DNA from 4 places in the Methylobacterium sp. 092160098-2 genome. Region 1 is predicted to be linked to each of the others. Evidence: riboswitches for the same ligand, from Rfam matches in the RefSeq annotation. Region 1 holds a riboswitch; each other region holds the start of a gene.
The links. A riboswitch is a leader RNA that binds a small molecule or an ion and turns the genes downstream of it on or off. The one in region 1 is predicted to bind cobalamin.
Positions count from the first base shown of each region.

Region 1 (3,608 bases):
GCTCCAGCCGGTCGTTCGGCTTGGCGCGCTTGCCGTCGACGCGCAGTTCGCCCTTGCGGACGATGGTCTGCACGCGGGTGAAGGGCAGGAGCGGGAAACGCGCGGTGAGGAAGCGGTCGATCCGCATGCCGGCCTCGTCCGGCTCGACCATCAGGGTCTGCACCCCGGAGGCGAGGGTCGCGGAGGCGGCCGCGCGCTGCTCGCGGCGGGTCGGACCGGGTGTCGGCGCGGGGGCAGGGGCCGGGGCAGGCCCAGGGGCCTCCGAGCGCTTGGAAACGGGCCGGCTGCCGGGCTTCGCCGCCAGCGGACCGCGCGGCGCGGCGGCGTCGCGCCGCGGCTTCGCGGGCCGGGCCGGGGCTGCGGCTGCGGCGCCCTGCGCACCCCAGGGATCGCGCGCACCCGCATCGTCGCCGCGATTGCGGGCCGCGCGCTCTGCAGCGTCGCGGGCGCTGGTGCGCGGGCCCGTGCGGGCACGGCCGTCGGCCTGGAACTTGCCGGGCTTGAACTTGCCCGCATCGAACTTGCCGGCCTGAGGCTTGCGCCCCTTCGGCCCGCCGCTTTTGGGAGGTCGTGTCGTCATGCTTCCGCCGGCACCCGTCTCCGCTTCGGACGGAGCGTCCGGGCGCATGGGCCGCGGCGTCGCGGACGTCCGGACCGATGGGATTGCACGGCTGTAGCATCGCCCGCGCGCAGCGGCAAAGGCGGCAGCGCGATCGCGCCCGTCAGGGCTCCGCGTCCCACGCCGCGCGGAGCCAGGCCTTCAGGCCGGTCGGGAAGAGTTCCGGCCCGCCCGGGACGTCGAGCCCGTCGAGATCGCACCACCGCGCCACGCAGGCGGTGCCGCAATCCTCGTGGAAGACGAAGCGCTCCTGTCCGTCGAACCGGCCGGGCGGCAGGGCGACCGGGAACAGGAACAGCACCTCGTGCCCGACCTGCCCCTCGTGCAGGAAGATGTTCTCCACGACGCGCGGGCCGCCGAGCACCGTGACGGTGATGCCGAGCTCCTCTTCGAACTCCCGGATCAGCGCGTCCTCGGCCCTCTCACCGAACGCAACGCTGCCACCGAGGGGCCGGACACCTGTCAGCCGCCCGTCATCCGCATGGATCTCCGCCACCAGCAGGCTATCGCCGCGCCGAGGGAGCCCCAAGGCCTTCACGCGGATCTCCGCAGGGGGACGCCAGACCGTCATGCCGAACCGGCTAGATCGTTCCCGACGGCGCCGCAACGAACCGGCGGGCCGCCGCGTCGATCCACGACAACTCCCGGACGTGCGGTTGACGCCCGGACGCACGACGGCCAAGCTGTTCCTCGACGGTTCCCCTCGGGGATCAAAAGGGAACGCGATGAGGGGTCCGCCCCGAAGCCGCGGCTGCCCCCGCAACTGTAAGCGGCGAGCCCTTCACCACCACGTCACTGGGTCACCCCGGGAAGACGGTGCGAGGGCGGCGACCCGCGAGCCAGGAGACCTGCCGTCAGCCGTGGTCACACGCGAAACGCGCCGGGCGGGGTGTCCTGGCGGGTGTCGAGGCGCCGTCAATCCCGAGGGGAGGCGGCCGCCGAGGCCTCGTTCGCGGTGACGTGCCACAGCAAGCGCGCCCGCGACGCCGTTCCCATGTCCGTCTCCACCGTTTCGCGACCTGCGATCCCTGTTCCGGGGGGCCTCCGCGCACCCGTTCAGGCTCAGGTTTCCAGATGGTCGAGGCATTGTAATGTTATTACAATGCTTATAGGACAAAGGGGCCGGCGCGCGCCGTGCACGGACCGCTTCCCCCATGCTTCTCTCGATCCATCGCGCCCGCTCCGGCGGGCCGGCTCCCCTCTGCGGCGTTCTCCTCGCGCTCCTCGCCAGTCCGACCGCCGCCCAGGAGGCCGTCACCCTGGATGAACTCGCCGTGGCCGGCGCGGGCGGAGACCCGAACCACGCTGCACCGAACGGCCTCAATTTGCGCACCCCCGACCGGACCGCGAGTCGCCTCGGTCTGACGCCGCTGGAGACGCCGGCCAGCCTCGACATCGTGTCGGGTGAGACCGCGCGGCTGCGCGGCCAGGATACGATCGCCGAAGCCGTGACCCAGGACGCCACCGGCATCACCACCATCGCGGCACCCGGCAACGGCAACGGCGCCTTCACATCCCGGGGCTTCGCCGGCCCGAACTCGATCCAGCAGCTCTACGACGGCACGCGCTTCTACGTCGGCGCCAACACGGTGACCTTCCCGTTCGACACGTGGAACGTCGAGCGGATTGAGGTGCTCCGCGGCCCGTCTTCGGTGCTCTACGGCGACGGCGCCATCGGCGGCGTAATCAACGTGGTGCCGAAGAAGCCGGTCTTCGTGCCGATCAACGCCGCCCGCGCCGTTGTCGGCACGGATAGCGTCGCGCGCCTTGCGTTCGATTCGGGCGGTGGAATCGGTCAAGCGGAGTTCGGCGACACCTTCGCGTATCGCCTCAACGTCAGCGGCAATCGCGCCGACGGCTGGATCCGGCCGGAGGGCGATTTCCGCAACCTCGCGGTCTCGGCCGCCCTGCTGTTCCGGCCGAGCGCCGATCTGGCGTTCACCCTGAGCCACGATTTCGGCTACCAGGAGCCCGCCCGCTACTGGGGCACGCCGCTCGTCGAGGGACGGATCCCGGATCTCATCCGGTTCAACAACTACAACGTCCGGGACGCGAAGATCACCTGGGCCGACAACTGGACCCAGCTCAAGACCGAATGGTCGCCCTCGGCCGACATCACGATCCGCAACACCGCCTACCGGCTCACCAGCCGGCGCCACTGGCTCGACGTCGAGCAATATTCCTACAACCGCGGCACCGGGCTGGTGGACCGGGGCGACTATCTGGAAATCTACCACAGCCAGGAGCAGGTCGGTGACCGGCTCGACGCGACGTTCCGGGGCAGCCTGTTCGGCTTGCCCAACCAGTTCGTGGCCGGGTTCGACGTGAACCACATCGACTTCCGGCACACCAACAACTTCTACTTCGACCAGCCCACGAGCGTGCCGCTCGTCGGCTACGATCCGGGCCTCTTCCCGCAGAACGGGCGAGCCCGTCCGGCCTACGCCACGCAGACGAGCCAAGCCTCGGTCTTCGCGGAGGACCGTCTGATCCTGTCGGACAAGCTCTCGTTCCTCACCGGCGTGCGCCTCGACGTACCGACGCTGAATCGGGAGGACCTGCAGACGGGATCGCGGTTCGAGAAGACCTACCGGGCGCTGGGCTACCGGTTCGGCCTCGTCTACAACCCGACGCCGGACAGCGCGCTCTACGCCCAGTACAGCTTCGCCACCGACCCGGTGAACAGCCTGATCACGCTGAACCAGTCGCTGGCGGGCTTCAAGCTCGCCACAGGCGATCAAGTCGAGATCGGCGCCAAGGGTCTTGCCTTCGACGGTGCCGTGGAATGGACCATCGCGGGCTACCGGATCGTCAAGGACAACCTGATCTCGGCAATCCCCGGCCAGCCGACGCTGTCCACGCAGGTGGGGAGCCAGTCCTCGCAGGGATTCGAGCTGGCCTTGGGCTGGCGCTTTGCTCCGGGCTGGCGGCTGGACGGCAACCTCGCGCTGCTGCACGCGCAGTACGACCGGTTCGACCAGACTGTGAA
Region 1 is NZ_JAQPZJ010000003.1:444,788-448,395, reverse strand. It holds gene PQI07_RS34325 (RluA family pseudouridine synthase) at 1-580, opposite strand, end outside; gene PQI07_RS34320 (NUDIX hydrolase) at 723-1,157, opposite strand; cobalamin riboswitch at 1,297-1,489, shown strand; gene PQI07_RS34315 (TonB-dependent receptor) at 1,774-3,608, shown strand, end outside.

Region 2 (3,608 bases), on a different contig from region 1:
TCGAATATATTCTCGATGTTGAGCGCCACGCGGGCGTTGCCGAATTTGTAATAGGCCAGCGCATCGACCGCGATGAAGCCCGGCAGGGTGAAGCCGGACCCCGCCGCGTCGCCCGCCCGCTCGCCCACGCCGCGCACGCCGCCGCCGATCCCGAAGCCGCGCCACGCGCCTGCTGGCTCGTAGACCGCGAGCAGGCTGCCGGAGTGGCGGGGCACGTTGACCAGGGGGGCGCCGACCGGAAGCACGTTGTCCTTGGTAACGCGGGCATCGGCATAGACGTAGCCGGCCAGGAGCTTCAGTTCCGGCGTGATCTGTCCTTGAGCCGTCAGCTCAAAGCCCTGGCTGCGCACGGCGCCGGCCGCGAGGGAGAAGCCGGTATTCGCCGGGTCGGGCGTGAGCACGTTCTCCCGCTCCACGCGGAAGGCGGCGGCGGTGAGGAGCAAATTGCCGCCGAATAATTCGGACTTGGCGCCGACCTCGTAGCCGAGGCCGGTCTCGGGCGGCAGCGCCGTGCCGCGCGTGACGGCGGCGGCGTCGGTGCCGATATTCGGCCGGAAGCTCGTGCCGACATTGGTGTAGAAGGCGAGTTCCGGGATCGGCCGGTAGACCAGGCCCGCCCGGGGCGAGGCCGCGACCCGCGACTGGTCCACTTGGCTGCGCACCACGCGCTCGCGGAAGCTCTGCTCGAAGATGTCGAGCCGAAGGCCGATCAGCGCCCGCCATTCCGGGCTCAGGACGATCTCGTCCTGCGCATAGAGGCCGGTATTGGTGATGCGCTCGATATTGTTGCGTGGGATGGTGATCGGCGGCAGCGCCTGTCCGTAGACCGGCGAATAGATGTCGAGGGCGAAGGGGCTCGTGCGGAAGTTCGAGCGCAGATAGACCGTCCGGCTGTCGGTGCTCTCCCGGTCCATGCCGAGGAGGAGCGTGTGGCCGATGCCGCCCGTATCGAACCGCCCGATCAGGTCGGCCTGACCGACCGCCACGTCCCAGCGATAGTCGCGCACGTTGCGGTCGCGAAAGACGGTGCGGTTGTTGGCGGCGATTCCGCGGATCTCCGCCGATTCCCCTTCCAGATCGCCGGTGTTGAAGTAAGCGGCGAGCCGCATCTGCCAGTTCTCATCGAAGCGATGATCGACGCGGACCTGCAGCGAATTGTTGTTCTGGTAGGTGCTCTGACCGGGCTCGCCGAGGAACCGCGAGAGCGGCAGGAAGCCGAGCTGGCGATTGAGCGCGATCACGCCCCGGTCGAAGACGATGCGGTTCTTCACGAACTCGGTCTCGACCGTAACGCGTGTGTCCGGCGTGACCTGCCAACTCACCACTGGAGCCACGAGCAGCCGGTCGCTGTCCACGAAGTCGCGGAAGCTGCCGGCCCCCTGTGCGGCGAGATTGAAGCGATAGAGGACCGTCCCGTCCGCGTTCAGGGCACCGCCGGCATCGATGGTGCCGCGGGTCAGACCGAACGAATCGACCTGATTGCCGAACTCGACGAACCGTTCGGCGGTGGGTTGCTTGGTGATGAGGTTGACGAGCCCGCCGGGATCGCTGCGTCCGAACAGGGCCGCCCCCGGTCCCTTGAGCACCTCGATGCGTTCGATGTTCTGCGCGTCGGGCGGAGGCGGGGTCCCGCGATTGAGGGGGAAACCGTTCTTGTAGATCTCCGAGGTCGTCACACCACGAATGGCGTAACTGAAGATCGAGAGACCCCCGAAATTGTTCTGCTGGGCGACGCCGGGCAGATAGTTGAACGCCCGGTCTACGCGGGTGGCGGCGAGGTCGGTGATCGTCTCCCGCGGCGCCACGGACACGGCCACCGGCACGTCGATCTGCGGAGTGGCGGTGCGCGTGGCGCTGACGGCCGTGCCCGCTCCGTATCCCGGCGTCGGGCCGATCAGGCCGATGGTGCCGCGCCCGGAGGCCGTCGTGCGGCCGGCACCCTCCCCGACCTGCTCGACCGAGAGTTCCTCCAACGTCACGCTCTCCTGCGCCCGCACGTCCTCGATCGGAAGCCCGGCCGAGAGGACAGCGGCGAGCGCCAGCCGCCGACCGCGATGCGGAGTCCGCGGACGACGCGCTGATGGCGCTGAAAACCGCGCAGGCTCGCCGAGAGACGGACGTTCGGAGGTCGCCACCACACACTCGCTGTTGCCGGGTGGAGGCCACGGGGATACGGGCAGCGTCGCCCACGAGACGGCGACACCGCGCGCTCCGCCGGGGCACCCCGCCCGAGGGACGTCATCGTGCCGAAGGCAGGTCTCCTGGCTCACGGGTCAAAGCGCCCGCCGGACCTTCCCAGTGCAAGCACCAGTGGTCATCGGTGGCAGGCGCTCGCCGCTCACAGTTGCGGGGGCAGCTTCGGATTCGCTCCGAAAAGCGCACCGAATTCCCGTCTTAGCTCCGGGCCGGGACCCGAAGAACCTTGGCCGGACGATATTCGCCACCGGCGCGCATCCGGTCAACGGGCCTGACGAACTTTGTAACAGTGTTACGTTACGTGTGGCGCTATGGACACAGTCCGATCCCCAATGGAATGCACGGCTCTCACGTTGCGGTGATGGACCGGATTGGGCTCGGACGACGCGGGTCCGAATGAGATCGGCGGGCCGATGGCGGCTGGATATGCGCCATGCTGAACCGAACGGACGAGCGGTCATCGACGCCCTGTTTCATGCGCCGCTGGGCGCCGAGCGTCTCAGCTGAATGGAAATCCGATGGTCCGCTCTTGGCATCGTGTTGCTGACTGTCGAACGCGCGGCCCGAGCTCATGATTCGGCATACGGTCCTTCGGTGACCCGCTCCATCTCAGGGCCGGCCTTGCCGTCCAGCCGTGGATCGCGGCATGCGTCATCGCCGTGGTCGCGGTGGCCCCGTGCCAAAACTTCTCGTTCGGCACGAACCCGATACCCTGACCGGCTGGCTTTGCACCAGGCACATGCTCTCGATCGGTTCGGTTCAAAGCCAGCCGGTCAAGTCAGTCGTGCATTTGCGGTCGCTCGATCGCCCCTACATCTTCCGCTCGCGATGGATACGCTTCTTCTTCGGAAGTGCCTTGTGACGGCCGATGGTGACCCTGGCTTCCGACACCGTCGGTCCGGCCAGCGCCTTGCCCGGTGTGGGGCCAGCGGCCGTCGCGTCCGCGAACGTCGCGAAGGTCAACAGGGGTAAGGCGGCCAGCGCCGCGCGAAGAGCCCGGATCGTGTGCATAAGCGTTCACTCCTCTGTCTGTGGGCGCCGGGCCGTTTCCGGGGCCGGCCGGATGCGACGAGCGGTCTTCGGTGTGAAGGTGCTCCCCCGGAATCGGGCCGGTCCGACTGCGAAGTGCCGCGCCGATCATGCGCGTGAACCGGTGTGAAGAGGCTCGGGCAGAGGCCCATTTAGTCTGACAAGATATCGTCGATCTGCAACGCGCAAGACTGATAAATGGAACACATGCTGTATTTATATTAAATAAATATAAGACATAAATCAATATAGGCGCCTTGATTTTGATCAAGTTCTGCGAGCTCTGCCACGCGACGGAGCGTTCCGGCTGCGTCAGACGCCTTCGAGCAGTCGGTCGAGGTCGAAGGACGGACGCCGGCCTAGATCCGGCCCATGATCGGTCA
Region 2 is NZ_JAQPZJ010000001.1:644,939-648,546, forward strand. It holds gene PQI07_RS02915 (TonB-dependent siderophore receptor) at 1-1,997, opposite strand, end outside; cobalamin riboswitch at 2,234-2,440, opposite strand; gene PQI07_RS02920 (hypothetical protein) at 3,007-3,207, opposite strand; gene PQI07_RS02925 (patatin-like phospholipase family protein) at 3,538-3,608, opposite strand, start outside.
Region 2: another riboswitch for cobalamin. It lies ahead of PQI07_RS02915 (TonB-dependent siderophore receptor); the one in region 1 lies ahead of PQI07_RS34315 (TonB-dependent receptor).

Region 3 (3,608 bases), on a different contig from region 1:
TCGGATCCACCGTGGCGGTCACGCCGCGCACATCGTTCGAGTGGAAGCCGCCGCCGTAGTTCACGAAGAGTTCGGTGTCGAACCACGGCCCGAGCGTCAGGCCGAGCTTTGGGTTGACGATGCCATCGCGCGCCTTGCCCGAATTGGCTGGCGTGTCCGAGACGACGCTGGCGTAGTATCCGTCCGCGCGGAAACCGACGCTGGTGCGCAGCCAGTCGGTCCAGCGCACGCGGTTGTCGAAGTAGAAGGCTCCACTTGTCTCCACCACCCGGTCGTCGAGCACGCCCGAGCGATACTGCCGGTTCGTTGTGTTGAACAGGCCGACGCGGATCGAGTCGGTGCGGGTCTGCACGCCGATCTCGTTTTCCATCGGCCTCCCGAACAGGTCGCCCTGGAAGATATGCAGGGCCTCACCGCCGCCGATGATGCGCTGATCGAGCTGGTGGAACTGGTCGCCGTTCACCGGATCATTGAGGAAGTAAGTGAAGTCGTTGAACAGGTTCAATTGGGATCGGATGACGTAGGCCGAGGCCCGCGTCACGCCCGTGTCGTCCGTTGCGCTGAACTTGCCCGAGAGCGAGAAGCGCGAGGTGTCGCCGCCATCGGTCGGGTTGATCGTGCCGTAGCGGCTGATCAGCCCCTCCGTCACAGCGCGCTCTGGGATCTGGTTGGTGGCGGTCCAGCGCGCCGCATAGGCCATGCCGGTGACCGAGAAGCCGTCGAGCGGCGTACCCTGGCTGTAGCGGGCCACGCCGTTGATCTTGCGCAGGGCGTCCGGGACCACCCACGGGCCGTCGTAGACCTGGGCTTCCCCCGCGAGGAGGAGGTTGCCCTCACCGAGTGGTACGGTAGCGATCGAGAGCGCGCGCTTGTAGCCGAAGCTGCCGATGGAGGTCAGGGCGACGTTTTTCGCGGTCGTGTCGAGATAGTCGATCCGCACGGAGCCCGCAGAGGCGAAGTCACCGTCGCGGACGAAATACGGACCCTTGTGGAATTCCACCGCGCCGACGAGTTCCGGGATCAGGAAGTTGATGTCGGCGTAGCCTTGTCCGTGGGCATGGGTTCGCATGTTGAGCGGCATGCCGTCGAGGAACAGGGCTATGTCGGTGCCGTGGTCGAGGTTGAACCCGCGCAAGAAGAACTGATTGGCTTTGCCCTCGCCGGAGTGCTGCGTGACGATCAGGCCCGGCACCGACTCCAACACCTCGCCGGGGCGCGTCACCGGACGGCTGTTAAGCTGTGCGCCCGTGATGACACCCGAACTGGCGGAAGCCACGGGGGTGCTGATCCCACCGATCCCGGTCGTACCCCCGACGTAGCCCGCGCTCGCGGCCGGACCGACGCGCGGCGATGCGGATACGGCTGTGTCGGCGGTGACCGAGATCTCCTCCAGCGTCGTCTCGGTGGTCGCCGCACTCGGCGTGGAGCGGTCCTGAGCTGCGGCCGCCGAGGCCAGGGCGGCGAGGCCGACGCCCGACCAGGTCGAGAGCATTCGGATGGTGGGACGACGGGACACGGGAGCCTCGGGCGACGGGAGTGGCACGTCACCGCGAATGAGGTCTCCACGCCCAGCGTCAGCCCGGCGCTTCGACACCCGTCAGGACACCCCGCCCGACGCGTTTCGCGTGTGACCACGACTGACGGCAGGTCTCCTGGCTCGCGGGTCACCGCCCTCGCACCGTCTTCCCGGATGAGGCACATCCAGTGACGCGGTGGTGCTGGGCTCGCCGCTTACAGTTGCGGGGGCAGCCGCGGCTTCAGGGCAAGCCCTTCACCGCGTTCCCTTTTGATCCCCGAAGGGAACCGTCGCTGTCACCATCCGTCGCCTTGTCAGGCCACGTCAAGCCATGAGGAAGATCGGCGACCGTGTGTGGCCTCGCTGTGACAATGGGGTCCGTAACCTCGCCGTTATCGAACGGTCGCTTCCGCGCATCGCGCCAATTACCGCGTCACACCCATTGCCGAACTTGACCGGACGCGAAGCGACACGGTTTGGCTATAAGAGGCTTGATCACCTGTGGTTCGATCGCCCGATCTAAAGCCTCGATGGCGGCTCGGAGTTGCTCCGGTCCGAGTCCTGACGCGTATACGGCAAGGCCGAGCGCGGCTTGGCGTGACCCATAAGCTCGGCGATAACGCTGCTGTTTACTGTTGTGGTGTGCGTAGAGGCCCGTTGGAGATAAGTTGCGAAGTATCGTCTGAAGCTATGGACATCGACCTGTTTGCTGGGCCCAAGCACCTTCTGGCAAAAGGTGGCAAATCGCTTCACCACGATCCAGCTTCGCTTCCCGTCCGGCCCCGCGGGCGTGAGACCCGAGCATACCCAGCCGTCTGACGAGCGTGCAACGCGCTGCTGCAAAATCGGCCAAGCTGATCCATGAACTGGTACGACGCGCCGGGCATGCTCCGTTTTCCGTGAGAGATGCGGAACGCTCGCCCCTCTGTGCGCATGTCGGCGGTGCGAAGCTGGCAAGGCTCGCTGATGCGGCAGCCGGTCAGTAAGCCGACCCGCATGAGGTCGAACAGCACCGTCCCCTACCGCTGGCCCATGATCGCCACAGGATCAGCCGTGAGGAGCGTGACAAGCTCATCAGCGGTGTCGGCGCGCTTCGATGGCTCCTGCCTCGATCCGTTCGCGACGCTACCCTGGCCCAGCCACGGATTGTCGGCGACAAAGCCACGCTTGATGAGCCGCTGCCACATCGAAGAGAGCGCCGCGATCTGTCGATGGACCGTGGCCTGAGACGCCCGACTCCGCAGGAGCACGTCGCTGACGAACTCACCCGCGGTGCGTCGATCCACGCCGCGGACGGCATAGTTTGACGGCTGAGTTTGTGCGAACTCCCGGACGGCAAGGGCGTGCTGCATCCGAGATTGCTTGGTCTGGACCCATCGATCTCCTTCAACCAGCGCTCCAGCGTCGTGAGCATTGTGGTCTGGCGCGATGAGCCCCCTGGATGAGCATGATCGCGGCCATCCTTTCGGGTCGTCTCTTGGGGAGAGAATGAGGCGTTGGGTCGGGGCACTCGCGCCCGGTATCGTCGCGGGACCGTCCTGAACCGGTCAGGGCAGCCGCCCGGGCGGGCTCCCAACCGTCCGATACGGTCTGCGCACCGATCCAGTCCCAGAGCAGCGCCAGCGCGATCCACCGTCGCTGCCGCGCAACAGCCTCGGTGCTCGCGTCGAGAGCCCGGACGAGGTGGGTCTGTCCGACCGTGGAGACGAGATGGGCTGGCACCCTGAGTCGCAGGGACCAGCGCCCACGACGGCATTGCAGGTGGTCGGGGTGCCGCACCTTTGGCCTCATCCCGTACGGCTACGATGACGCTGTGTCCCCAAAGCTGGCCGGACGAAGCGAGAAAAGTGCTGCTTTTACAACATCTTAGGGCTAAATGGCGGAGACGGAGGGATTCGAACCCTCGATACCCATTTCTGGGTATGCTCATTTAGCAAACGAGTGCCTTCAGCCGCTCGGCCACGTCTCCGGCGCTCTGGCTCTAGAAGGTCGGATCCGGCGGGTCAACCCGATCCTGGCGGGCGGCGGCCACGCGGCGGCGCTCGACATGCTTCGCGACGCGCAGATGCCGCGAGATCGCGTAGTTCATCGC
Region 3 is NZ_JAQPZJ010000001.1:2,493,998-2,497,605, forward strand. It holds gene PQI07_RS11690 (TonB-dependent receptor) at 1-1,492, opposite strand, end outside; cobalamin riboswitch at 1,626-1,823, opposite strand; gene PQI07_RS11695 (hypothetical protein) at 2,536-2,868, opposite strand; gene PQI07_RS37860 (DUF6538 domain-containing protein) at 2,903-3,307, opposite strand; tRNA gene PQI07_RS11700 (tRNA-Ser) at 3,394-3,485, opposite strand; gene PQI07_RS11705 (glycosyltransferase family 2 protein) at 3,498-3,608, opposite strand, start outside.
Region 3: another riboswitch for cobalamin. It lies ahead of PQI07_RS11690 (TonB-dependent receptor); the one in region 1 lies ahead of PQI07_RS34315 (TonB-dependent receptor).

Region 4 (3,608 bases), on a different contig from region 1:
GCGCAGAGGAGTTGGTCCTCGAAGACCTCTTCCAGCGGATTGTCGTGATCGACCGATTGGTCCGCGGCCCGCTGGGCGGCCAGTGCCTCCGGATCGTCCGCGAAGACGCCGGCGGCGACGGCCGGGCCGTCGACCACTGCGACGACCCCGTCGACGGTGACCCGCGAGCGGATCGCCGGCCACTGGAACGCCTGAACCAACGGCTTCGGCAGCGCGAGGCCCGAGGTCTCGATCAGGATGTGCTCCGGCGGCTCGGCGCGGCCGAGAAGAGTCTCCAGCGCCGGAACGAAATCGTCCGCGACCGTGCAGCAGATGCAGCCATTCGGCAGCTCGACGATAGCCTCTTCGGTGCAGCCTTCGACCCCGCAGGCGGCGAGGAAGGACTTGTCGAAACCGACGTCGCCGAACTCGTTGACCAGGATGGCGAGGCGGCGCCCCCTGGCGTTCTCGACCACGTGGCGGACCAGTGTCGTCTTGCCGGCTCCGAGGAAGCCCGTGACGATGGTGCAGGGGATCTTGTTCACGATGGTCATTCCGCGGCCTCCAGGGTGCCGGCGGGGAGCGGGCGGGGTTCAGGGAACGGGGGGATGCGGGCGATCACGCCCTTGCGGAAGGCCTCCGGACGCTCGCGCCAGGGCACGATGCCGTCCGAGGTCGCCGCATAGGCCGCGAGCCCGGCGAGGATGGTCTCCGCCGAGGCGGCCGGATCCATGTCGCCGTAGACGTAGGTCCAGCGGTCGGCCGAGGCGACCGCCACGGTGCAGGGCCGCTTGCAGACCGACAGGCATTCCACCGCCTCGATCCGCAGGTCCGGCGTGCCGGCGCTCCGGGCCTGAAGCGCCTCCAGAAGGCGTGCTCCGGCGCGCGGTCCATCCGGATCGTCGTCCGGACGGCGGCAGGTCGTGCAGACGTACAGGACGGTCTCAGGCACGGGCCGTTCCCCGTTGCGTGTCGCGGGAAAACGCCTGCCACGCCCAGCCGAGCCCCAACCCGATCAAGATCCAGAAGACGAAGCTGATCGCCAGCGACCGGGCGGCGAACTGTGCGGCCAGCGCGGCCGGAAGCTCCGACGCGCCCTCCGGCGCCTGCGGGGCGCCGACGACGTGGGGGGTTATGATCAGGACGAGGCCACCCAGGATCGTGATCAGAGCACGGCGGATCGTGATCAGGTAGAGTCCCATTCCGGTCGCCGCCGCGGTCATCACCCACCAAGCCTGCCGCGCGGCCAGCGGTGCAGCGGCGCTGCCGGGCAGTTCCGGCGGCAGGCCGAGGCCCGGCGCGAGGGCGACGCTGGCGAAGCCCGCCACCGCGAAGGCGAGACCGACCTGCGGCGTCGGCTCGCGGCCGCAGGCGATCATCACCGCGCCGAGCAGCAGGGCGTAGCCGACGCCGCCGACGAGGGTCGCAAGACCGGTGAAGGCCATCCGCGGCAGTCCGGGGCCGGGCTGCCATTCCGGTGCCGCGGCGGGTGCGGCGTGGTCATGCCCGGCATGGGCGAGCACGATCGGAAGGGCCTTCGCGGCCTGATGCGAGGGTTCCTGCTGCTCGTAGCGCTCGGCCGCGACGATCAGCGGCGAGGTCAGCGTGAGTTCGAGGCCCGTCACAACGGCAGCCGCGAAGAAGCCGGCGGCCAGGGCCGCCGACAGAAGCCGAATGATCATCCCTGCGCCGAGGGCGTCAGTGACAGGGGAAGTTCTGGGTATGGCGGAAGTCGTGCGCCGCGTTGTGGAACGCGATCGCCGGCGAGAAACCCGCCATGAACAGCAGGCCGAGGCCCAGCATGGCCGCGAGCGCGACGGCGACCGGACGCTCCGACGAGCGGGTACCGGCGGCGACGGGGGCGAGGGTCTGAGCGGTCATCGTCGAGTGTCTCCAGCCGCCCCACCGGCGGCATTGCGGGATCCTGTTGCGACGGCAGGTCTCCTGGCTCGCGGCTCGGCGCGCCCACCGCCTTCCCGGATCGCTCCGGTGGCGCTTGGCAGGCGCTCGCCGCTCACAGTTGCGGGGGCAGCCGCGGAATCGGGGCGAAACCCCTCACCGCATTCCCTTTTCACCCCGTTGCCAGGGCACCGTCACCGGCACGTTGTAGACGCATGCCGGCGACGACACAACGGAGCGGCGCCAGATCCGTTCGGATTCCCGTGCGTCCCTTCGCGGGTGGCCGGGCTTGACGTCCACGCCCCGATGCGGGCACCGCCGCACCGGATGCCCGGCCGGCCCGGCATGGGCACCTCCGCTCAGTTCTCGGAGACCCGATGGCCCTCGCAGACGATCCGAGCCCGGTCCTCGTCGATCTCGCCACCGGCCGCGCCCCCCGGATCGTACAGGATGAAGACACCGCCTGGCTCGAGATCGATCTGGGCGGTCGCTTTCCGATCCGCGCGGTCGCGCTGCGACCCGTACAGGATGCTGTCGCGCCCGAGGTCGGCGATGTGGCCGTCGAGGTCTCGCAGGACGGCGTCACGTGGTCCGCGCCCGACATCGTCGGCTGGACCGCCAAGCCGGGCGCCCTCGTGGCCGCCATCGGCGCCGACGAGCGGGCCTGGGCGCGTCTCGTGCGGATCGCGGTGCCGGATCCTGCGCTCGTCGCAGGCGTCGACATCCGCGCCGATGAAGCCGCCATCGACCTCATCGCCCTGCGGGCGCTCCTCTGGCTCGACATCACGCTCCTGAACGAGAAGCCCGGCGCTAACGTCTACGTCACCTACAATCTCGAAGCCGCGCCTGGCCGGGCTAGCCGCAACCTCGTCGGCCTGTCGCTGTTCGAGAACGGCGCCTTCGGCAACTGCCTCGTGCAGTACATCATCGCGGTCTCGATCGCGAAGGCGCTCAACCTGAAATACATCAAGGTCCCGAAGGTCGACCGCAGCAAGGTGATCTTTCTGACCCAGAGGCTGACCTGCGACGGCATCACGTTCATTCCGCCGGACGAGCCGCTTCCGCCGGACGGCTACTTCCTGTCAGGGCTGTTTTTCGATCCGACGCAGTTCGAGCGGGTGACGGCGCTGCAGGGCCCGATCGACTCGCGCGCGATCGTTCAGGATGTGATCCGGCCCCTGTTCAACGGCCTGCCGCGGACATTTGCGGCCAAGCCCGACGATCAGCTCCTGATCCATATCCGGTCGGGCGACATCTTCAGCACCTGGGTCGACCCGCACTATCCGCAGCCGCCCTTCGCCTTCTACCGGATGGTCATCGACCGGCTGCAGGCCGAGGGCCGCATCCGTTCCGTCAAGCTCGTCTTCGAGAACCGGCTCAACCCGGTCATTGCAGAAGTGGAGGCCTATGCGGCGCAGCGCGGCCTGCCCGTAGAGATCCAGAGCGAATCGCTGATCTCCGACGTTGCCGCTCTGGTGAACGGCCGCTACCTCGTCTTCGGGCTCGGAACCTTCGGGCCGGCGATCTGCCACCTTTCGGAGCGCGTCGAGCAGGTGTTCTACTTCGCGTCCAATTGGCCGCAGGGCTTTCAGTCGATTCCCACGATCGGGAAAGTGGTCGAGGTTCGCGATCGCGAAGGCCGGTACATGAAGGTCGGCGAGTGGCAGAATACCGACGCTCAGCGCCGGAGCATGGTGGAGTACCCGGCCGAAGCTCTCGCCTTCGACGAT
Region 4 is NZ_JAQPZJ010000001.1:3,580,467-3,584,074, forward strand. It holds gene cobW (cobalamin biosynthesis protein CobW) at 1-533, opposite strand, end outside; gene PQI07_RS16880 (DUF1636 domain-containing protein) at 530-931, opposite strand; gene PQI07_RS16885 (CbtA family protein) at 924-1,661, opposite strand; gene PQI07_RS16890 (CbtB domain-containing protein) at 1,678-1,860, opposite strand; cobalamin riboswitch at 1,897-2,089, opposite strand; gene PQI07_RS16895 (discoidin domain-containing protein) at 2,256-3,608, shown strand, end outside.
Region 4: another riboswitch for cobalamin. It lies ahead of PQI07_RS16890 (CbtB domain-containing protein); the one in region 1 lies ahead of PQI07_RS34315 (TonB-dependent receptor).